Regions from separate parts of the Pseudomonas sp. 2FE genome, predicted to be linked through region 1. Evidence: predicted binding sites of a transcription regulator. Region 1 holds the regulator's gene; each other region holds the start of a gene.
The links. The regulator sigma-54, encoded in region 1, starts transcription at its own class of promoters, with help from an activator protein. The targets are predictions, from matches to a motif close to ANTGGCATNNANNTTGCTNT.
Positions count from the first base shown of each region.

Region 2: nirB (nitrite reductase large subunit NirB) is a predicted target of sigma-54. The motif match lies at 5,584-5,603, and genes of this name have one in related genera.
Region 3: glnA (glutamate--ammonia ligase) is a predicted target of sigma-54. The motif match lies at 1,918-1,937, and genes of this name have one in related genera.

Region 1 is NZ_SCMO01000018.1:19,564-27,604, reverse strand. Features, by position in the region: gene mlaE (lipid asymmetry maintenance ABC transporter permease subunit MlaE) at 1-708, opposite strand, end outside; gene FFS12_RS19610 (ATP-binding cassette domain-containing protein) at 708-1,517, opposite strand; gene FFS12_RS19605 (KpsF/GutQ family sugar-phosphate isomerase) at 1,762-2,736, shown strand; gene kdsC (3-deoxy-manno-octulosonate-8-phosphatase KdsC) at 2,736-3,275, shown strand; gene lptC (LPS export ABC transporter periplasmic protein LptC) at 3,284-3,853, shown strand; gene lptA (lipopolysaccharide transport periplasmic protein LptA) at 3,840-4,397, shown strand; gene lptB (LPS export ABC transporter ATP-binding protein) at 4,397-5,122, shown strand; gene FFS12_RS19580 (RNA polymerase factor sigma-54) at 5,268-6,776, shown strand; gene hpf (ribosome hibernation-promoting factor, HPF/YfiA family) at 6,860-7,168, shown strand; gene ptsN (PTS IIA-like nitrogen regulatory protein PtsN) at 7,184-7,648, shown strand; gene rapZ (RNase adapter RapZ) at 7,668-8,041, shown strand, end outside.
Region 2 is NZ_SCMO01000001.1:787,764-795,804, reverse strand. Features, by position in the region: gene FFS12_RS03795 (ABC transporter permease) at 1-661, shown strand, start outside; gene FFS12_RS03790 (ABC transporter ATP-binding protein) at 686-1,480, shown strand; gene FFS12_RS03785 (thioesterase family protein) at 1,681-2,124, shown strand; gene FFS12_RS03780 (nitrate/nitrite transporter) at 2,537-3,748, shown strand; gene FFS12_RS03775 (bifunctional protein-serine/threonine kinase/phosphatase) at 3,773-5,443, shown strand; gene nirB (nitrite reductase large subunit NirB) at 5,756-8,041, shown strand, end outside.
Region 3 is NZ_SCMO01000003.1:101,683-109,723, forward strand. Features, by position in the region: gene typA (translational GTPase TypA) at 1-118, opposite strand, end outside; gene thiI (tRNA uracil 4-sulfurtransferase ThiI) at 248-1,702, opposite strand; gene glnA (glutamate--ammonia ligase) at 2,039-3,442, shown strand; gene FFS12_RS07820 (DUF4124 domain-containing protein) at 3,607-4,161, shown strand; gene FFS12_RS07825 (DUF4124 domain-containing protein) at 4,165-4,788, shown strand; gene glnL (nitrogen regulation protein NR(II)) at 4,980-6,065, shown strand; gene ntrC (nitrogen regulation protein NR(I)) at 6,062-7,495, shown strand; partial or broken gene FFS12_RS07840 (hypothetical protein) at 7,634-8,041, opposite strand, start outside.

The DNA of each region.
Region 1 (8,041 bases):
GATGCCTTCCGAAGTCGGCTCACAGTCATACCCCTGAAACACGGCGATCCAGGTCACCACAAAGGCAAAGACAACACTTTTGATTACACCGTTGAGCACGTCATCGGTGAACGACACAGTGCTTTGCATATTGGCCCAGAACGAGCCCTCGTAGACGCCAAGCCAGTCGATCGCCACCATGGCGCCGCCCCAGATGCCGACCACGCAGAAAACCATCGTCAGCAGCGGTAGCGAGATGAAACCGGCCCAGAGGCGCGGCGCGATGATGTATTTCAGCGGGTCGACGCCAATCATCTCCAGGCTGGAGAGCTGCTCGGTAGACTTCATGTTGCCGATTTCAGCGGTCAGCGCCGAGCCGGCGCGGCCCGCGAACAGCAACGCGGTGACCACCGGCCCGAGCTCGCGCAGTAGAGTCAGCGCGACCATCTGCCCAACCGCCTGCTCGGAGCCATAATCGGCCAGGATACTGAAGCCCTGCAACGACAGCACCATGCCGATGAAGACGCCGGAGACCACGATGATCACCAGCGACATCACCCCAACCGAATAGAGCTGTTTAATGACCAAGTGCAGAAAACCATTGCCCAAGTTGCCGCGGCCAAACAAGGCGTGCAACAGGAACAAGGTCGAGCTGCCGAGCGACTCGACCACATCGAGGCCGGCACGGCCGAGCAGGCGAGTCCGCTCAAGCATTGATGTTTTGCGCATCAGCGCGCCCCCAGAAGATCATCGCGGTAATCCACCGCCGGGTAATGGAACGGCACCGGCCCATCCGCAATCCCCTTCATGAACTGGCGGATACGCGGGTTATCGGAATCCATCAATTCAGCTGGCGTACCCTGACCCAGCACCTGCGTGTCACCCACCACGAACAGGTAATCGGCGATGCTCGCGGTCTCTGCCAGATCGTGGGAAACCACGATACTGGTGATGCCCAAGGCATCGTTAAGCAGGCGAATCAAACGCACCAAGATGCCCATGGCAATCGGATCCTGGCCAACGAAGGGTTCGTCATACATGAGAATTTGCGGGTCCAGCGCGATCGCCCGAGCCAGTGCCACCCGACGCTTCATGCCGCCCGAGAGTTCATCCGGCATCAGCTCGATGGCTCCCCGCAGGCCGACCGCCTGCAGCTTCATCAGCACGATGTCGCGAATCATTTCCTCCGGCAGTTGGGTATGCACGCGCAGCGGAAAGGCGACGTTCTCGAACACATCGAGATCGGTGAACAGGGCGCCGCTCTGGAACAGCACACCCATTTGCTTGCGCATATCGAACAAGGCGCTGCGTGAGAGATCGGGCAGGTTCTGGCCATTGACCCAAATCTCACCGCCGGCTGGGCGCAATTGGGCGCCAATCAAGCGTAACAGCGTGGTTTTACCGCACCCGGAAGGCCCCATGATGCCGGTGACCTTGCCGCGCGGAATACGAATATCGACATTATTGAAAATGCTGCGCGAACCGCGATTGAAGGACACTCCCTTCAACTCGACCGCATAGGCGTTATCGGCACTCATCTGAACTCCTTGCGATGCAGCCTCCCTTTCAGGCGCCACATCCCTCAGCGGGGACACCACGCTTACTGAACGGGCCGAATTAGCCGCGCACTATAACATTGCCGCCTTGCGCCACCCAAGATCGAAACAGCCTTCGTTCAGCATTACGACAGCTCTGCGGAACGGCACTCAGCAATGGAGGGTGAGCGCTTTGGCCTTTACCGCTATAATCGCCGCCTTTTCATCCGGCCACTGTATTTACGATATGAGCCAGTCCAGCGACCTGATCCAGTCCGCGCAGCGCACCATTCGCCTCGAACTCGAGGCCGTAGAGAGCCTGCTACCCCGTATCGACGCCACTTTCGTGCGTGCCTGCGAGCTGATTCTGGCCAGCAAGGGCCGCGTCGTCGTCGTCGGCATGGGTAAGTCCGGGCATATCGGCAACAAGATCGCCGCCACCCTGGCCAGCACCGGCACCACGGCGTTCTTCGTCCACCCGGCGGAAGCCAGTCACGGCGACATGGGCATGATCACCCGCGACGATGTAGTGCTGGCCCTGTCGAACTCCGGCTCTACCGCAGAAATCGTCACCCTGCTGCCCTTGATCAAACGACTCGGCATCACCCTCATCAGCATGACCGGCAACCCCGATTCGCCGCTGGCGAAAGCCGCCGAAGCCAATCTGGATGCCCGCGTCGCCCAGGAAGCCTGCCCGCTGAACCTGGCGCCGACCTCCTCCACGACCGCCTCCCTGGTGCTCGGTGACGCCCTGGCGATCGCCCTGCTGGAAGCCCGCGGCTTCACTGCAGAAGACTTTGCCTTCTCCCACCCGGGTGGCGCCCTCGGCCGCCGCCTGCTGCTGAAAGTGGAAAACGTCATGCACGCCGGCGCCAGCCTGCCGCAGGTCCAACGCGGCACCTCGCTTAAAGGGGCTCTGCTGGAAATGACCCAGAAAGGCCTGGGCATGACCGCAGTACTCGAAGCGGATGGGCGCCTTGCCGGAATCTTCACCGACGGCGACCTGCGCCGCACCCTGGATCGCAGCATCGACCTGCGCCAAGCCAGCATTGACGAGGTCATGACGCCACATGGCAAAACCGCACGCCCGGAGATGCTGGCCGCCGAAGCGCTGAGGATCATGGAAGACCACAAGATCAGCGCGCTGGTGGTGGTCGATGAGCATGACCGCCCGGTGGGGGCCTTGAACATGCACGACCTGCTGCGTGCGGGGGTGATGTAATGAGCAGCCATGTAATCAGCGCCGAGCTGCTGCGGCGCGCTAAAAACGTCAAACTGGCGATTTTCGATGTCGACGGCGTACTCACCGACGGTCGTTTGTACTTCCTCACCGACGGCGGCGAATTCAAAACCTTCAACACCCTGGATGGCCACGGCATCAAAATGCTGATCGCCTCTGGAGTGCGCACCGCCATCATCAGCGGGCGCAAGACCCCAGTGGTCGAGCGTCGTGCACAGAACCTGGGCATCCAGCATCTGTACCAAGGCCGCGAAGACAAACTGGTGGTGCTCGACGAGCTACTGGGTGAACTCGGCCTAAGCTACGAACAGGTCGCCTACCTCGGCGATGACCTGCCCGACCTGCCAGTGATTCGCCGGGTCGGCCTGGGCATGGCCGTCGCCAGCGCCGACAGCTTCGTCCGCCAGCATGCCCACGGCGTTACCCACGCCCGCGGCGGCGAAGGTGCCGCCCGCGAGTTCTGCGAGTTGATCATGCGCGCCCAGGACAGCCTTGAAGCCGCCCAAACCGCCTATCTATAGAGCCGATCATGCTGCGCAAACTGCTTCTCTCCGTGTTTTTCACCCTCGCCGCCCTGCTGCTGGCGGCGCTCGGCTATTGGAATCTCAACCCGGACAGCCTGCTGGAGCAAACGCCCACAGCCAGCGCGGAACACGCCATCGACTTCTATGTGGTTAACGCCCGCACCGTGCAATATCAACCGGACGGCAAGCTGCATTACGAAATGACCTCCGACAAGGTCGAACACCTCAAAGCCAGCGACACCAGCCTGATGACCCGCCCAGACCTGCAACTTTATCGCGGCACCCCACAGCCTTGGCATGTAAGCAGCGCCCGCGGCGAAGTGTCGCCGGGGGGCACCGAAGTCGAACTGATCGACGCCGTGCGCGTCGAGCGCACGGACGCCAAAGGCCGTCCGACCCTACTCACCACCAGCCGATTGACCGTGTTCCCCGACAAGGAATATGCGCAGACCCAGCAAGCCGTTAGAATCGAGGCGGCCAACGGGGTGACCACGGCACAAGGAATGAAAGCGTACTTGAATGACGGCAGGATGCTCCTGCTGTCCAACGTAAGAGGCCAGCATGAGGTTCGTTAACACTTTGTCTCTCCGGACCCTCCCCCTTCTGCTCAGCTTGAGTGCCGCACTTGGAAGCGCGAGCGCCTGGGCACTGCCGACCGACCGCGAGCAACCGATTCGCGTGCAAGCCGACAGCGCAGAACTCGATGACAAACAAGGCGTAGCGGTATACCGCGGCGACGTCGTCATTACCCAAGGCACCCTGAAGATCACCGGCAACACCGTGACCATCACGCAGACCGCCAACGGCGATATCGAGGTCTTCACCGCCGTCGGCACACCGGCGTATTACGAGCAGAAACCCGCTGCCGACAAGCAGATCGTCAAGGCTTACGGCCTGACTATCCAGTATTTCGCCGCCAACGAGCGCATCGTGCTGATCGATCAAGCCAAGGTAGTGCAGGAAGGCAATACCTTCGAGGGCGAGAAAATCGTCTACGACACCCAGCGCCAGATCGTCAACGCCGGCCGCGCCACCGGCGCCAACGTGACCTCGCCGCGCCCGCGCATCGATATGGTGATCCAGCCGAAGAACAAACCCGCCGAGCAGAAGGCGCAGTAATGGCCATCCTGAAAGCCCAACACCTGGCCAAGAGCTACAAGGGCCGCCAAGTCGTGCGCGACGTCAGCCTGTCGATTGAGAGCGGGCAGATCGTCGGCCTGCTGGGCCCGAACGGCGCCGGCAAGACCACCTGCTTCTACATGATTGTCGGCCTGGTTAACGCCGACCAGGGCCGCGTACTGATCGATCAGCAGGACGTCACCCATCTGCCCATGCACGGCCGTGCCCGCGCCGGCATTGGTTATCTGCCGCAAGAGGCCTCGATCTTCCGCAAGCTCTCGGTCGCCGACAACATCCTGGCGATCCTGGAAACACGCAAGGATCTCGATCGTGCCAGCCGGCGCCAGGCCCTGGAAACCCTGCTGCAGGAATTCCATATCAGCCACATTCGCGACAACCTCGGCATGAGTCTGTCTGGCGGTGAACGCCGCCGCGTGGAGATCGCCCGCGCCTTGGCCACCGCACCCAAGTTCATCCTGCTCGATGAGCCCTTTGCCGGCGTTGATCCGATCTCGGTCGGCGACATCAAACAAATCATCCACCATCTCAAGGCCAAGGGTATTGGCGTTTTGATCACCGATCACAACGTGCGTGAAACCCTGGATATTTGCGAAACCGCCTACATCGTCAACGACGGCCAATTGATCGCCGAAGGTGATGCCGAGACCATCCTGGCCAACCAGTTGGTGAAAGAAGTCTACCTGGGCCACGAGTTCCGCCTGTAGTTTGCGCAACCGCCCACTACAGAGAATGTGCGAGGGCTAGGCAAACCCCTCGAGATCAGGCATATAATTTGCTTCCTGGTGGCGCGTTGGCGCCCTGTAGTGGATGGCGCATGTGCGCCGGCGAATAAGGTCCTAAGCCCCCTCCATGAAACCATCGCTCGTCCTTAAAATGGGCCAGCAGCTGACGATGACCCCGCAGCTGCAACAGGCCATCCGCCTCCTCCAACTGTCGACCTTGGATCTGCAACAAGAGATTCAAGAGGCCTTGGAGTCGAATCCTATGCTCGAGCGCCAGGAAGACGGCGACGACTTCGACAACACCGACCCCCTGGCCGATGGTGCGGAGAGCGCCCCCGCCGCGCCCAACCCGGAGGAGTCCTACCAGGAAACCAGCTATCAGGAGTCCGCCCCCACGGTCGACAACCTGGAAGAAGGCGAATGGAACGAGCGCATCCCCAGCGAACTGCCCGTCGACACCGTCTGGGAAGACATCTACCAGACCAGCGCCAGCAGCCTGCCCAGCAACGATGATGATGAGTGGGACTTCACCACTCGCACCTCGGCCGGCGAGAGCCTGCAAAGCCACCTGCTCTGGCAGCTCAATCTGGCACCGATGTCCGACAAGGATCGCCTGATCGCCGCCACCCTGATCGACTGCATCAACAATCAAGGCTATCTGGAAGAAACCCTGGAAGAGGTGCTCGAAGCCTTCGACCCCGAACTGGATATCGAACTGGACGAAGTGGAAGCGGTACTGCATCGCATCCAGCAGTTCGAGCCCGCCGGCATCGCCGCCCGCGACCTGCGCGAATGCCTGCTGCTGCAACTGCGCCAGCTGCCCGCCAAGACGCTCTGGCTGAGCGAAGCCCAGCGCCTGGCGGGCGACTACCTGGACTTGCTCGGCAGCCGCGACTACAGCCAGTTGATGCGCCGCATGAAGCTCAAGGAAGATGAACTGCGCCAAGTGATCGAGCTGATTCAAAGCCTCAACCCGCGCCCCGGCTCACAGATCGAAGCCAGCGAACCGGAATACGTGGTACCCGACGTCATTGTGCGCAAGCACAACGAACGCTGGCTGGTGGAGCTTAATCAGGAAGCCATGCCGCGCCTGCGGGTCAATCCGCAATACGCAGGCTTCGTACGCCGCGCCGACTCCAGCGCCGACAACACCTTCATGCGCAACCAGTTGCAGGAAGCCCGCTGGTTCATCAAGAGCCTACAGAGCCGCAACGAAACCCTGATGAAGGTCGCCACGCAGATCGTCGAGCACCAACGCGGCTTCCTCGATTATGGCGACGAGGCGATGAAGCCCTTGGTCTTGCACGACATCGCCGAAGCCGTGGGCATGCACGAGTCGACCATCTCGCGGGTGACCACGCAAAAATTCATGCACACACCGCGCGGCATTTACGAGCTGAAATACTTCTTCTCCAGCCACGTCAGCACCTCCGAAGGCGGTGAATGCTCGTCTACCGCGATCCGCGCAATCATCAAAAAACTAGTCGCTGCGGAAAATGCGAAAAAGCCGTTGAGTGACAGCAAGATCGCTGGTTTACTGGAGGCACAGGGCATTCAGGTGGCCCGTCGCACAGTCGCCAAATACCGCGAATCCCTCGGGATAGCGCCTTCCAGTGAACGTAAGCGACTGCTGTAACGGCTACACTGATCCAAGCCAAAGTGTTCCGGTGGCAGGCCCGTTAGCCTGTCTCTTACACACGGCAATAAGGAGAAAGCGGTATGCAAGTCAACATCAGTGGACATCAACTGGATGTGACCGACGCCCTACGCGCCTACATCGACGAGAAACTCGAACGAGTAGAGCGCCACTTCGGAAAAATCACCAACGTGCAGGTCACCATGGAGGTCGAGAAGCTCAAACAGAAAATCGAAGCGACCCTGCACATCGCCGGCGGCGAAGTCGTCGCCCGCGCCGAACATGACGACATGTACGCAGCTATCGATCTGCTCACCGATAAGATCAACCGCCAACTTATCAAGCACAAGGAAAAGCAGCAGGGTCGCCTGCAAGGCGCCCCGGCGCGCTGACACCATCCCCTACTCATGATTCGACTTGAAAACATACTGACCCCCGGCCGTTCCCTGGTGAACGTGCCGGGCGGCAGCAAAAAACGTGTCCTCGAACAAATCGCCAACCTGGTCGCCCGCGAATTGCCCGACCTGGATGGACAAGACATTTTCGAGAGCCTGGTCGCCCGCGAGAAGCTTGGCTCAACCGGTTTCGGCAATGGCATCGCCATTCCACATTGCCGCCTGCCTGGCTGCGTATCGCCGATCAGCGCCTTGCTGCGCCTCGACGCCCCGGTAGACTTCGATGCTATCGACGGCGCCCCAGTAGACCTGCTGTTTGTCCTGCTAGTGCCAGAGGCCGCCACCGATGAGCACCTGGAGCTCCTGCGCCAGATCGCCAGCATGCTCGACCGTAGTGAGGTACGCGCACAGCTGCGCCACGCACAGAGCAGTGACCGCCTGTACCAGGTAGTAGTGGACGTGCAGAACGGCCGCTAGGCGGAGGCGGAGCCTAATCATGCGTTTGATCATCGTCAGCGGCCGCTCCGGCTCGGGTAAGAGCACCGCCCTCGATGTCCTCGAGGACAACGGCTTCTATTGCATCGACAACCTGCCGGCCGGCCTACTCCCGGAACTGGCCGAGCGCGCCCTGTTGCACACCGAGCTGTTGCAGCCGCTGGTGGCCGTGTCGATCGATGCGCGCAACCTGCCGAGCCAGCTCAAGCGCTTTCCCGAACTGCTCGACGAAGTGCGCGCCCGGCACATCCAATGCGACGTGCTGTACCTCGACGCAGACGAAGAAACCCTGCTCAAGCGCTTCTCCGAGACCCGTCGCCGTCACCCACTGACCACCGCCGAGCGCTCGCTGGCCGAAGCCATTCACGACGAAAG
Region 2 (8,041 bases), on a different contig from region 1:
CGGCAAGCCGACCTTCTTCAAACAGATCTTCACCAGCCTCTACACCGTGCTGACCGGCTTCCTCATCGCCTCGTTGGTCGCCATCCCGCTGGGCATCGTCTGCGGCCTGAGCAAGCCGATCTACAGCGCAGTCAACCCGCTGATTCAGATATTCAAGCCGGTTTCGCCGCTGGCCTGGCTGCCACTGGTGACCATGGTGGTCAGCGCCGTCTACACCAGCAGCGACCCGCTGCTGGCCAAATCCTTCATCACCTCGGCGGTTACCGTGGCGCTGTGCTGCCTGTGGCCGACCGTGATCAACACCACCGTGGGGGTGGCCAACATCGACAAGGACCTGCAGAACGTCAGCCGCGTGCTCAGCCTGTCGCCACTCAGCCATGTACGCCGCATCGTCCTGCCGGCCGCTATCCCGATGATCTTCACCGGCCTGCGCCTGTCGCTGGCCACCGGCTGGATGGTGCTGATCGCCGCCGAGATGCTGGCGCAGAACCCGGGCCTGGGGAAATTCATCTGGGACGAGTTCCAGAACGGCAGCTCCAACTCGCTGGGGCGGATCATGGTCGCCGTGATTGTCATTGGCCTGATCGGCTTCGTCCTCGACCGTCTCATGCTCATGCTCCAGCGCCACGTCAGCTGGGATAAGAACGCAGACCTGCGCTAAGCGACCATTATTCAGGAGTCCGTCATGAACAATGCACACCTTGAACTGACCGGCGTCGGCATCAGCTTTCCCTCCGACAAGGGCCTGTACTGCGCCCTGCAGAACGTCAATCTGAAAATCGCCAAGGGCGAATTCGTCTCGCTGATCGGCCATTCCGGCTGCGGCAAGTCGACCGTGCTGAATATAGTCGCCGGTCTCTACCAGGCCAGCACCGGCGGGGTGATACTCGACGGCCGCGAGGTCAACTCACCCGGCCCGGAGCGCGCCGTGGTGTTCCAGAACCACAGCCTGCTGCCCTGGCTGAGCTGCTACCAGAACATCGAACTGGCCGTGCGCCAGGTCTTCCAGGGCAAGAAGTCGAAGGCGCAAATGCGCGAGTGGATCGAGCACAACCTCAACCTGGTGCACATGAGCCATGCCCGCGACAAGCGTCCCAGCGAAATTTCCGGCGGCATGAAGCAGCGCATTGGTATCGCCCGTGCGCTGGCCATGCGCCCCAAGGTGCTGCTGATGGACGAACCCTTCGGCGCCCTGGATGCCCTGACCCGCGCGCACCTGCAGGACTCGCTGATGGAGATCCACGCCGAGCTGCGCAACACGGTGATCATGATCACCCACGACGTCGACGAAGCCGTGCTGCTGTCCGACCGCATCGTGATGATGAGCAACGGCCCGGCGGCCACCATCGGCGACATCCTCGAGGTCGAGCTACCACGCCCGCGCGACCGCATGGCACTGGCCCACGACGGGCGCTACCACGAATACCGCGCCGCGGTGCTGGAGTTCCTCTACCAGCGCCAGCAGCGGCCGGCGGCATAAAGGGCTTGACCCGAATGGCCATAAAACCCGGTAACCACAGGCCGGGTTTTATGGGGCAAGCATCAACGGTTCAGCGCAGCCACGGTTTTGAGCGCAGGATCAGGGGCGGGCGCGGCAGTATTCAGGGCATGGATAGTCTGTAGAGCGCAAAGCAAAGGCGCGTAAAATCGCACCTTCGTCCCTCGCACCCGGTAGTTGCCATGGCCCGCCTGACCCTCGACTTTCCCGAAGACCAGTACTGCTACTCCACCCACCTGACCGTACGAGTGACCGATATCAATGCCGCCAACCACCTGGCCAACGACTCGATGATCTCGATGATTTCCGAGGCGCGGGCGCGCTTTCTGTTCGAGTTCGGCATTGCCGAAACCGAGGCCAACGGCACCGGCATCATAGTCACCGACCTCGCCACCACCTACAAAGCCGAGGCCCATGCGCGCGACCAGCTGCTGTTCGAAGTCGGCGTGATGGACTTCAACAAGTATGGCGGCGACATCATCTTCCGCATCAGTCGCCCCGCCGACGGCACGCAGGTGGCCATGGCCAAGTCCGGCTTCGTGTTCTTCAACTACCAGCAGTCGAAGGTGGTGCCGATGCCAGAGGCGCTGCGCAGCAGCTTCCCGCAGGTCAACTGGCTCGACTGAACCTTGCGCACCACAAGCAGGCGCTATGCCGCTAGCGCGCCCCGTTATGCACCACAGAAAACCCAGCACCCCCGACAAACCCGCGCCAAACCGGCACCGAGTAACTTGGCCCAACGCTTGCATTCAAGTAAGCACCGGTAACCAAAGGCGGTTACCTACTCACGACAAAGGCGTCGCCTCTTCCTGCTCCGGCAGTGTTGAGGCGACGCCTTTGTCGTTTCCGCCCCACCGACCGGGGCGGGTGGGTGAGCCGCGATCCGGGCACCCGCCTTGCACCCTTATTGCTCCTGACGTGGCGTTTGCCACATGCGCCGGTCACAAGCCAGCGTTTCCCGGTCACTGGTGGCGGCTTGTCCACGACCAGGCTCAAACCCGTGACCGGGTTCTTTCACAGCCGGTTACGAGGTGTCTGATGAATACAAGTTTCTGGAAAGCTGGCCACGCTCCGACGCTGTTCGCCGCCTTTCTCTATTTCGACCTGAGCTTCATGATCTGGTACGTCCTCGGTCCGCTCGGTGTGCAGATCGCCACCGACCTCGGTTTGACCACTCAGCAGCGCGCCATGATGGTCGCCACGCCCATCCTCGCCGGTGCGGTGCTACGTTTTCTGATGGGCCTGCTGGCCGACCGCACCTCGCCCAAGAGCGCCGGGCTGATCGGTCAGGTCATCGTCATCGGCGCCCTGACCGTCGCCTGGCTGCATGGCGTGCACAGCTATGAACAGGCGCTGCTGCTCGGCCTATTCCTCGGCTTCGCCGGCGCCTCCTTCGCCGTCGCCCTGCCGCTGGCTTCGCAGTGGTACCCGCCGCAGCACCAGGGCAAGGCCATGGGCATCGCCGGCGCGGGCAACTCCGGCACGGTGCTGGCGGCGTTGTTCGCCCCGGTGCTGGCGGCCAGTTTCGGCTGGAGCAATGTGTTCGGCCTGGCGCTGATTCCGCTGCTGCTGACCCTGATCATCTTCGCCGGCGTCGCCCGCAACGCCCCGGAACGTCCGGCGCCCAAGTCCATGGCCGACTATTTAAAGGCCCTGGGTGACCGCGACAGCTGGTGGTTCATGTTCTTCTACAGCGTGACCTTCGGCGGCTTCCTCGGCCTGGCCAGTACCCTGCCCGGCTACTTCCACGACCAGTACGGCTTCGACCCAGTGAAGGCCGGCTACTACACCGCCGCCTGCGTGTTCGCCGGCAGCCTGATGCGCCCACTGGGCGGCGCCCTGGCCGACCGCATAGGCGGCATCCGCTCGCTGCTGGTGGTCTACACCCTCGCCTCGCTGTGCATCGCCGCCGTCGGCTTCAACCTGCCCAGCTCGACGGCCGCCCTGGCTCTGTTCGTGCTCGCCATGCTCAGCCTCGGTGCCGGCAACGGCGCGGTGTTCCAGCTGGTGCCGCAGCGCTTTCGCAAGGAGATCGGCGTGATGACCGGGCTGATCGGCATGGCCGGCGGCATCGGCGGATTCCTGCTGACGGCCGGGCTTGGCGCCATCAAGCAATCGACCGGCGAATACCAACTGGGCTTGTGGCTGTTCGCCAGTCTCGGCATCCTCGCCTGGGTCGGCCTGTATGGTGTGAAGCTGCGCTGGAGAACCACCTGGGGCTCGGCAGCAATGACCGCCGCCCGGGTCTGAACCTACGCCAGTGAAGAGCACTCAATGAGCCTGCGACTAACCTTCGGCGAAGCCACTGCCACCGGCCCCCGGGCGGAAAACCAGGATGCCATCCGCGTGGTCACCCCGGCGCCCGCCCTCGCGACGAGCAAGGGTTACCTGTTCGCCCTCGCCGATGGCGTCAGCCAGTGCGCCGATGGCGGGCTTGCCGCGCGCACCACGCTGCAAGCTCTGGCACTGGACTACTACTCCACCCCGGAAACCTGGGCCGTGGCGCACTCGCTGGATCGCCTGCTGATTGCCCACAACCGCTGGCTGCAAGCCAATGGCGGCGGCCAGCCGCTGCTCACCACCCTCAGCGCCCTGGTCATGCGCGGTCGCCGCTTCACCCTCGCCCATGTCGGCGACTGCCGCGCCTATCGCTGGCATGGCGGGCAACTGGAGCGCCTCAGCGAGGACCATGTCTGGGAGCAACCCGGCATGCAGCATGTGCTCAAGCGCGCGCTGGGGCTCGACCAGCATCTGGTGGTGGACTACCTCGACGGCGAACTGCAACGGGGCGAGAGCTTCCTGCTGCTGACCGATGGCGTCTGGGCCACGCTCGGCGATGCCGGCATCCTGCGCATCCTGCACGACGAACAGGAGCCGACCGCCGCCTGCCAGGCGCTGGTCAGCGCCGCGCACCTGGCCGGCAGCCAGGATAATGCCAGCGCCCTGTTGGTGCGGGTGGAACAGCTGGCGCAGGGTGACCTGGCGGACACCCTGGCCCAACTCAAGCACTGGCCGCTGCCGCCGCGGCTGCGCGAAGGGCAACACTTCGAAGGCTGGGAGGTCGAGCGCCTGCTCGGCGAAACCCGCCAGTCGCTGCTCTATCGCGTGCGCGACTCCCAGGACCGCCGCTGGCTGCTGAAAACCCTGCCACCCAGCCGTCACGACGAACCGCTCGCGGGCCCGGCACTGCTGCAGGAAGAGTGGTTCCTGCGCCGCGTGGCCAGTCGCCACTTTCCGGAAATCCACCCGCAGCCGCAGCGCCAGCACCTCTACTACGTGATGCGCGAATACGCCGGCGAAACCCTCGCCGAGCACCTCCAGCAGAGCGGCCCGCTGGGCCTGTCGGCGTGGCTGGAGTTGGCCCCGCGCCTACTCAAGGCACTCGGCGTGCTGCACCGGCGCAATATCCTGCACCGTGACATCAAGCCGGAGAATCTGCTGTGGGGCGACGACGGCGAGCTGCGCCTGCTCGACTTCGGCCTGGCCTATTGCCCGGGGTTATCCCAGGACACCGCCCACGAACTGCCGGGCACCCCCAGCTATATCGCCCCGGAAGCCTTCGCCGGCGTCGTTCCGGATGCCCGTCAGGACCTCTATGCCGCCGGCGTCACCCTCTATCATCTGCTGACCGGGCACTACCCCTATGGCGAGATCGAGCCGTTCCAGCACCCACGCTTCGGTGCGCCGACGCCGGCCAGCCGCTACCGCCCCGACCTGCCAGGCTGGCTCGACGAACTGCTGCTCAAGGCCGTCGCCAGCGACCCCGGCCAACGCTTCGAAACCGCCGAGGAGTGGCTGCTGGTGCTGGAACAGGGCGAACGCCAGACGCTCAAGGTGCGCCCGCGCCCGCTGCTAGAGCGCGAGCCGCTGAAGGTCTGGCGCACGGTGGCCCTGCTGTCCCTGCTCTTCAATCTGGCGCTGCTGGTGCTCAGCTTTAAATCCTGAGCGGCCCCTAGCAGGCAGTCGCCCCTGCCTGACGAGGCAATGCACCAGAACAGCGCAAACCGCCTCAAAGAGGGGCGCCACTCATCCCTCAGGCCGTTCGAAAATCGCCTAAAACCTTATAAAAATCAGCCATTTGAAAAATTGGCACGGCATCTGCTTTAGCTAACCTAACAATACATAAGAGTGCAGCCCTCAGCGTGGAGAGCGGCACTTCCCGGCAGATCGGGACAAGGACAAAGGCGTCCTCGCTAGGTAACTGGCGGGACGCCTTTTTTGTTTTCCGACTTTCGGTATCCGTGACGGAGAGGAACCATGAAAAAACTCAAACTGGTAATGGTCGGCAATGGCATGGCCGGGGTAAGGACCCTGGAGGAGCTGCTCAAGCTCGCCCCCGATCTCTACGACATCACCGTCTTCGGTGCCGAACCGCACCCGAACTACAACCGCATCCTGCTCTCCCCGGTACTGGCCGGGGAGCAGAAGTTCGAAGAGATCGTGCTCAACGACCTGAACTGGTACAGCGAAAACGGCATCCAGTTGATGCTCAACCGCAAGGTGGTGCAGATCGACCGGATCAAGCGCCGGGTGATCGCCGATGACGGCAGCGAAGCCGAGTACGACCGCCTGCTGATCGCCACCGGCTCCAACCCCTTCGTGCTGCCGATCCCTGGTAACAAGCTCGAGGGCGTGATCGGCTACCGCGACATCGCCGACACCCAGGCGATGATCGACACCGCGCAGACCCACAGCCACGCGGTGGTGATCGGCGGCGGCCTGCTCGGCCTGGAGGCCGCCAACGGCCTCAAACTGCGCGGCATGGATGTAACCGTGGTGCATCTCGGCGACTGGCTGATGGAACGCCAGCTCGACCCCACCGCCGGCAAACTGCTGCAAACCGCCCTGGAAGCCCGCGGCCTGAAGTTCAAGCTGCCCAAGCACACCGCGGAACTGATCGGCAATGAAGACGGCCGCGTCTGCGCCGTGCGCTTCGCCGACGACGAAGTGATACCGGCGGATCTGGTGGTGATGGCGGCCGGCATCCGGCCCAACAGCGAGCTGGCGGAAAAGTCCGGTATCCCCTGCAACCGCGGGATTCTGGTCAACGACACCATGCAGACCTTTGATCCGCGCATCTACTCGGTCGGCGAATGCGCCAACCACCGCGGCATCGCCTACGGCCTGGTGGCGCCCCTGTTCGAGCAAGCCAAGGTCTGCGCCAACCATCTGGCCCAGCTGGGCTTCGCCCGCTATCAAGGTTCGGTGACCTCGACCAAGCTGAAGGTCACCGGCATCGACCTGTTCTCCGCCGGCGAGTTCATGGGCGGCGAAGGCACCGAGACGATCACCCTCTCCGACCCCATCGGCGGCGTGTACAAGAAGCTGGTGATCAAGGACGACATCCTGGTCGGCGCCTGCCTCTATGGCGATACCGCCGACGGCGGCTGGTACTTCCGCCAAGTGCGCGAGAACCACAACGTCGCGCAAATCCGCGACCACCTGATGTTCGGCGAAAACGCCATCGGCGACGTCGGCCACCAGGGCCAGGACAAGACCGCGAGCATGCCAGACAGCGCCGAGATCTGCGGTTGCAACGGCGTGTGCAAGGGCACCATCGTCAAGGCGATCCAGGAAAACGGCCTGTTCAGCGTCGACGAGGTGAAGAAGCACACCAAGGCCGCCAGCTCCTGCGGCTCCTGCGCCGGCCTGGTCGAGCAGATCCTGATCAGCACCGTCGGCGGCGCCGCCGATGTGAAGCCCAAGAGCGAGAAGGCCATCTGCGGCTGCAGCGATCTCAACCATGGGCAGATCCGCGCGGCGATCCGCGAGCAGCACCTGATCAGCATCGCCGACACCCTGCGCGCGCTGCACTGGACCACCCCGAACGGCTGCGCCACCTGCCGCCCGGCGCTGAACTACTACCTGCTCTCGACCTGGCCGGGCGAAGCCAAGGACGACCCGCAGTCGCGCCTGATCAACGAACGCGCCCACGCCAATATCCAGAAGGACGGCACCTACTCGGTGGTCCCGCGGATGTGGGGCGGCGTGACCAACCCGTCCGAGCTGCGGCGCATCGCCGACGTGGCGGACAAGTACAACGTGCCCATGGTCAAGGTCACCGGCGGCCAGCGCATCGACCTGCTGGGGATCAAGAAGGAAGACCTGCCGGCCGTCTGGAAAGAACTGGATATGCCCTCCGGCCACGCCTACGGCAAATCCATCCGCACCGTGAAGACCTGCGTCGGCAGCGAGTTCTGCCGCTTCGGCACACAGAATTCGACCCAGTTGGGCATCGATCTGGAGCACGATCTGTTCAACATGTGGTCGCCGCACAAGGTCAAGCTGGCGGTCTCCGGCTGCCCGCGCAACTGCGCCGAGGCCGGGATCAAGGACGTCGGCGTGATCGGCGTCGACTCCGGCTGGGAGATGTATATCGGCGGCAACGGCGGGATCAAAACCGAGGTCGCGGAGTTCTTCGTCAAGGTGAAAACCGCCGATGAGGTGCGCGAATACAACGGCGCCTTCCTCCAGCTGTATCGTGAGGAAGCCTTCTACCTCGAACGCACCGTGCATTACCTGCAACGGGTCGGCATGGACTAC
Region 3 (8,041 bases), on a different contig from region 1:
CGGTGTCGAGTTCGTTACGCTCGAGGGTGCCGGACTGGCGCAGAAGCTTGTCGACCAGGGTGGTTTTGCCATGGTCAACGTGGGCGATGATGGCGATGTTGCGTAGATTTTCGATCACTTTTGCATCTCGATCAGAGGATTCGGTTCGCCGCTAAGTTTAGGCGGCCAGTATGAAGAATGAGTGGCTCAACAGCCCCGTCGGTCGGGGGGGCGGTGGCGGATACTGCCGCCAAACAGACCCGGCGTCTTATGCCGGACGATAAACGCGCACATTGGCATGCCCCTCGCTGAGCAAATGGTGGGCATGCAGGCGGCTCATCACGCCTTTGTCGCAATACAGCAGGTACTGGCGGGTATCATCCAGTTCCTTAAAGCGACTGTTGAGTGCGAAGAACGGCAAAGGTTGGACCTCGATACCGTTCAGCTCCAGCGGCAGGTCTTCCTGAGCATCCGGATGACGGATGTCCAGGACGATCTGCCCAGGCAAGGCTTCACTCACTTCCTCAACCTGGATGTCTTCGCCCAACTCGTCGATCACCCGGTCGATCGGCACCAGGCGAGCGCGCTCCAAGGCGCGCTCCAACACGGCCATATCGAACTGGGCCTCTTCATAGACGACGCGTTCGGGCTTGGCGCGGGTGGTCGGGTTCACCGAAATCACCCCGCAATATTCCGGCATATGCTTGGCAAACTCGGCGGTACCGATCTGCGTCGCCATGTCGATGATGTCTTGCTTGTGGCTGGCGATCAGCGGGCGGATCACCAACTTGTCGGTGGCCCGGTCGATCACCGCGAGATTCGGCAGGGTCTGGCTGGACACCTGGGAAATCGCCTCGCCGGTGACCAGCGCGTCGATATCCAGGCGATCGGCGATAGTACTGGCGGCGCGCAGCATCATACGCTTGAGCACCACCCCCATATGGCTATTATCGACCTTGCCGAGAATCTCGCCGAGCACTTCCTCGAACGGCACGCTGACGAACAGCACCCGCTGCGAGCGGCCGTACTTGTCCCAGAGGTAGTGCGCCACCTCCATCACCCCCAGTTCATGGGCACGGCCACCGAGGTTGAAGAAGCAGAAGTGGCTGACCAGCCCGCGGCGCATCATCTGATAGGCCGCTACCGTCGAGTCGAAACCGCCGGACATCAGCACCAGCGCGTGCTCGATGGCGCCCAGCGGATAACCGCCGATGCACTCATGCTGATGATGGATGACGAACAGCCGCTGGTCGCGAATCTCCAGGCGCACCACGACTTCCGGCGCTTTCAGGGAAATCCCGGCCGCCCCGCACTGCTGACGCAGCTGGCTGCCGACATAACGCTCGACATCCATCGAGCTGAAGCTGTGCTTGCCGGCGCGTTTGCAGCGCACGGCAAAGACTTTGCCCGGCAGCAGGTCGGCGTAATGCGCCTTGCATTTCTGCACCATGTCATCAAAATCAGCCAGCGGGTATTCGTTCACCTCGAGGAACTGGCCGATACCCGGGGTACGGGTCAGGCGCTCGATCATCTCGCGCAGCACTTTCGGCTCGGTCAGTTGGGTCTCGACGTCGAGATTGTCCCACACGCCGTCCACCACCAGGTCTGGGTCCAGGTCGCGCAGCACCATGCGAATGTTCTTCGCCAGCTGGCGGATAAAGCGCTTACGCACCGGCCGGCTTTTGATGGTGATTTCAGGGAAGACTTTAACGATAAGTTTCATGAAAACAGCGCGCGTGAGGCCAGCCGAAAAAGAGGGGGCAGGATTATAGCGGAAATTGCTCAAGGTTTAACCAGCTATCGAGCACAAAGATCTGCTGCGCACCAAAACAACGCATAGCGATTCTTTATCGCTCCATATCAGTGCACAAGCCCGGCCGAATTGGCCACACAGCCCCCGTCACGCCTGACTTTCACGGACCAAGCCCACTTCAGGGCACTGGCATGCAATTTGCTCCCTTGTGAGGCAGGTTGCCCTGGCGGAGTATGCCCGCCCGGCTTCACCCGTTTATTTTTGGGGGCTAACCCTGACCCAGCCCCCATCCATCTGGAGGACACCATGTCGAAGTCGCTTCAACTCATCAAAGAACACGACGTGAAGTGGATTGATCTGCGCTTCACCGACACCAAAGGCAAACAGCACCACGTGACCATGCCGGCCCGTGATGCGGACGACGATTTCTTTGAAATCGGCAAGATGTTCGACGGCTCCTCCATCTCCGGCTGGAAAGGCATCGAAGCCTCCGACATGATTCTGCTGCCGGACGACAGCACTGCCGTGCTCGACCCGTTCACCGAAGAGCCGACCCTGATTCTGGTCTGCGACATCATCGAACCCTCGACCATGCAAGGCTACGACCGCGACCCGCGCGCCATCGCCCACCGCGCCGAGGAATACCTGAAGAGCACCGGTATCGGCGACACCGTATTCGTTGGCCCGGAACCTGAATTCTTCATCTTCGACGAAGTGAAATTCAAATCCGACATTTCCGGTTCCATGTTCAAGATCTACTCCGAACAAGGCTCCTGGATGTCCGACGCCGACATCGAAACCGGCAACAAAGGTCACCGCCCAGGCGTTAAAGGCGGCTACTTCCCGGTTCCGCCGTTCGACCATGACCACGAAATCCGTACTGCCATGTGTAATGCCATGGAAGAAATGGGCCTGGTCATCGAAGTTCACCACCACGAAGTGGCGACTGCCGGTCAGAACGAAATCGGCGTGAAGTTCAACACCCTGGTAGCCAAGGCTGACGAAGTTCAGACCCTCAAGTACTGCGTGCACAACGTCGCCGACGCCTATGGCAAAACCGCGACCTTCATGCCGAAGCCGCTGTACGGCGACAACGGTTCGGGTATGCACGTGCACCTGTCCATCGCCAAAGATGGCAAGAACACCTTCGCCGGCGAAGGCTATGCCGGCCTGTCCGATACCGCCCTGTACTTCATCGGCGGCATCATCAAGCACGGTAAGGCCCTGAACGGCTTCACCAACCCGGCCACCAACTCCTACAAGCGTCTGGTTCCGGGCTTCGAAGCGCCGGTCATGCTGGCCTACTCGGCACGCAACCGCTCCGCCTCGATCCGTATCCCCTACGTTTCCAGCCCGAAAGCCCGCCGCATCGAAGCGCGCTTCCCGGACCCGGCCGCCAACCCCTACCTGTGCTTCGCCGCGCTGCTGATGGCGGGCCTGGACGGCATCCAGAACAAGATCCACCCCGGCGATGCCGCCGACAAGAACCTCTACGACCTGCCACCAGAAGAAAGCAAGCTGATCCCGCAAGTCTGCGGCAGCCTGAAAGAAGCGCTGGAAGAACTGGACAAGGGCCGTGCGTTCTTGACCAAGGGCGGCGTATTCAGCGACGACTTCATCGATGCCTACATCGAACTGAAGAACGAAGAAGAAATCAAGGTGCGCACCTTCGTGCACCCGCTGGAATACGACCTGTACTACAGCGTCTAAGCCAGTAGCACCTGCGCAAGCAGCGTGGTTAGAGGCCTCCTTCGGGAGGCCTTTTTTATTTGGCAATTTTTATTTGCTTGGGCGCACAGCTATAGAGGTATGAACTTGCCAGCGCCGCCCGCCAATGCAAGGCTAAGCAACACACCCTCAACGGGAAACCAGCCATGCGCCTCACGCTTACCTGTCTGCTGCTTGCCTTGGCCTTGCCGGCCGCCGCGCAGATCTACAAATACACCGACGCCAACGGCAACACGGTGTACACCAACCAGCCGCCTGACGGCGCCCCGAGCGAGACCGTCAAACTGCCGCCCACCAATAGCGTGGAAATGCAGGCCCCGAGCGCGTCCACCGCCGACACGGCGAATACCCAGGCGCCGAAAGCCGCTTACAGCCTGCTACAGCTGACCGACCTGCCTTCCGAGGAGGCCCTGCGCGCCAATAACGGCACCTTCAGCGTCGGCGTGCAGCTGCAACCGCGCCTGAGCCCAGGCCACCGTCTGCGCCTGCTCCTGGACGGCAAACCCTATGGCCAGGCGAGCAATCTGCCGCGCCTGCAACTGAGTAATATCCCGCGCGGCGAACACAGCCTGGCGGTGGAAGTCCTCAGCGGCGAGCAGTCGCTGCAACAAAGCGCCACCGCGACCTTTACCGTGCAACGCGTCAACACCAGCAGCCCAGCGCTGCGCCCCCCCGTACCCACACCGAAGCCAGCCCCCTAAAACATGCGATTTCTCCTGCTTTGCCTACTGCTGATCGGCCTGCCGGTTGCCGCCGAGGTCTACACCTATATCGACAACGAGGGTAATCGGGTCTTCACCGACCGCCCCAAGCCAGGCAATGCCAAGCGCATCGAACTGGCCCCGTCCAACGCCATGTCGGCCAGCCCTGCCCCTTCGCCACCCGCGCCGGTGCAGGCCGCTCCAGCCGCCGCGCCGCCGGCCTATCAGCTCCTGCGCATCCTGGTCCCCGAGCCGGATGCGACGGTCCGCGACGGCGCCTCCGGCGACCTGATCGTCACCGCCACCAGCGAGCCCAGCCTGCTAGCCGGGCATAACTACCGCCTGCTGCTCGATGGCCAGACGGTGGGCGAACCCAGCCGCAGTCCGGTCTTCCCGTTGAGCAATCTGCCACGCGGCACCCACCAATTGGCCGTGGAAATCCTCGACGGCAACGGCCGCACCCTGGAGCGCACGCCGACCCAACCGGTGCATGTCCTGCGCATTTCCCTGGAACAAAAACGCAGGGTCAAACCCTGCCAGAAAGACGAGTACGGCGTGCGCCCCGAGTGTCCGCTGAAGGACAAGCCGGCGGAGAAGAAGGACATTCCGTACGTCCCCTTCATCTAATCCCACAGGCGATCGCACTGATTTGGTGCGATAGCCCGCACCACTTTCTATACACTCCCCATTTTGGTTCGCCAACCGGCCTGGTTGGCGCAGGAAAGTAGCCCAAGGCCCCCGCCCGGCAGTGTTCGCGCGTCTTTTCGGGGCTTTGGTTTGCTTTTTGCATTTTCAGATCCATTCCTGGGATCCCTACGATGACCATCAACGACGCCCTGCACCGACTGCTGCTGGATAACCTGACCACCGCGACCCTGCTGCTCAACGCCGAACTGCGCCTCGAGTACATGAATCCGGCGGCCGAGATGCTGCTGGCCGTCAGCGGCCAACGCAGCCATGGCCAATTCATCAGCGAACTGTTCACCGAGTCGCCGGAGGCCTTGGCCTCGTTGCGCCAGGCGGTGGAACAGGCGCACCCGTTCAACAAGCGCGAAGCGGTGCTGACGGCCCTGACCGGGCAAACCCTGACCGTCGACTATGCGGTGACGCCGATTCTCAATCGCGGCGAAACCCTGCTGCTGCTGGAGGTCCATCCGCGTGACCGGCTGCTGCGGATCACCAAGGAAGAGGCGCAGCTGTCCAAGCAGGAAACCACCAAACTGCTGGTGCGCGGCCTCGCCCATGAGATCAAGAACCCGCTCGGCGGCATCCGCGGCGCCGCCCAACTGCTGGCCCGCGAGCTGCCGGAAGAGAGCCTCAAGGACTACACCAACGTCATCATCGAAGAGGCCGATCGTTTAAGGAACCTGGTGGACCGCATGCTCGGCTCGAACAAGCTGCCGAGCCTCGCCATGACCAACGTGCACGAGGTGCTGGAGCGCGTCGGCAGCCTGGTCGAGGCGGAAAGCCAGGGCAGCATCACCCTGGTGCGTGATTACGACCCGAGCATCCCGGACCTGCTGATCGACCGCGAACAGATGATCCAGGCGGTGCTGAATATCGTGCGCAACGCCATGCAGGCCATTGGCACGCAGAACGAACTGCGCCTCGGCCGCATCACTCTGCGCACCCGCACCCTGCGGCAATTCACCATCGGCCACACCCGCCATCGCCTGGTGACCAAGGTCGAGATCATCGACAACGGCCCCGGCATCCCCGCGGAGCTGCAAGACACCATCTTCTACCCCATGGTCAGCGGCCGCCCGGACGGTACCGGGCTGGGCCTGGCCATCACCCAGAACATCATTAGTCAGCACCAGGGCCTGATCGAGTGCGAGAGCCATCCCGGCCACACCGTGTTCTCGATCTTCCTGCCGTTGGAACAAGGAGTTACTTCGTCATGAGCCGCAGTGAAACCGTCTGGATCGTCGACGACGACCGCTCCATTCGCTGGGTGCTGGAAAAAGCCCTGCAACAGGAAGGCATGACCACCACCAGCTTCGACAGCGCCGACGGCGTCCTCGGCCGCCTGACGCGGCAACAGCCGGACGTGATCATCTCGGACATCCGCATGCCCGGCGCCAGCGGCCTGGAACTGCTGGCCAAGATTCGCGAGCTGCACCCGCGCCTGCCGGTGATCATCATGACCGCCCATTCCGACCTGGAAAGCGCGGTGGCGTCTTACCAGGGCGGCGCCTTCGAGTACCTGCCCAAGCCCTTCGATGTCGACGAGGCCGTGTCCCTGGTCAAGCGCGCCTTCCAGCACGCCCAGGAGCAGCAGGGGTTCGAAGCCCCGGTCATATTGGCCCGCACCCCGGAGATCATCGGTGAGGCGCCGGCGATGCAGGAGGTGTTCCGCGCCATCGGCCGCCTCAGCCATTCGAATATCACCGTGCTGATCAATGGCGAATCCGGCACCGGCAAGGAGCTGGTCGCCCATGCCCTGCACCGCCATAGCCCGCGCGCAGCCTCACCCTTCATCGCGCTGAACATGGCGGCGATTCCGAAAGACCTGATGGAATCCGAGCTGTTCGGTCACGAGAAAGGCGCCTTCACCGGCGCCGTCAACCAGCGCCGTGGACGCTTCGAACAGGCCGACGGCGGCACCCTGTTCCTCGACGAAATCGGCGATATGCCGGCCGACACCCAGACCCGCCTGTTGCGGGTGCTGGCCGACGGCGAGTTCTACCGGGTCGGCGGCCACACGCCGGTCAAGGTCGACGTGCGCATCATCGCCGCCACCCACCAGAACCTGGAAACCCTGGTGCAGGCCGGAAAATTCCGCGAAGACCTGTTCCACCGCCTCAACGTCATCCGCATCCATATCCCGCGGATGTCCGACCGCCGTGAAGACATCCCCACGCTGGCCCGCCACTTCCTCAACCGCGCCGCCCAGGAGCTGGCGGTCGAGCCGAAGCTGCTCAAAAGCGAGACCGAGGACTACCTGAAGAACCTGCCGTGGCCGGGCAACGTGCGCCAGCTGGAGAACACCTGCCGCTGGATCACCGTGATGGCTTCCGGGCGCGAAGTGCATATCGACGATCTGCCGCCGGAGCTGCTGACCCAGCCGCACGATAGCGCGCCGGCGACCAACTGGGAGCAGGCCCTGCGCCAGTGGGCCGACCAGTCCCTGGCGCGTGGCCAATCGAGCCTGCTCGACAGCGCCGTGCCGGCCTTCGAACGGATCATGATCGAGACCGCCCTCAAGCACACCGCCGGCCGCCGCCGCGACGCCGCCGTGCTGCTCGGCTGGGGGCGCAACACCCTGACGCGCAAGATCAAGGAACTCGGCATGAAGGTGGCCGGCGACGACGACGAAGGCGACGATGCGTAGGCCGCAGACCGTAACCCAGCACCCGGCCCAAAGGGCCGGCCAACAGCTGCGGTAATAAAACTGGCACACCTCATGCTTAGTATCAGGTGACTCCAGTTTCGGGGACCTTGGTACAGGCAGGCCGGGGATTCCCCTCTTTTATTCCGCGCGCAGGCTGATCGTCAGCCGCCACCGCCCCTCCATCGCTGCGCCGTGCCACTCGCCACGCAGCGGGCGGGCAGCGACCAGATTCAACAGCAAACCCCGCTCACTATGAATCAACCGCCAATTCACGCCCTTTCCAGCTAACTGCAGCTGCCCATGCTGGGCGCGTCCTTCTGCCTCAAACAGCAGCATCAGTGCACCATGCAAGTGCTCACCGGACACTTTTGGTTCAGCACTGAACCAAAGTTGCAGGCCATCGGGCAGCACTTAAACCTGCTCCAGGGTTACCGGCTCGGGTGCAGTCAAGCGGCCAAGCATCAGCCCGACCAACAAGCCAAGCAGTACCAACGCCGCGAGGAAGCGCCGCCATAACTTCGGCCGCGGATCCTCTTCAGGAGTAGA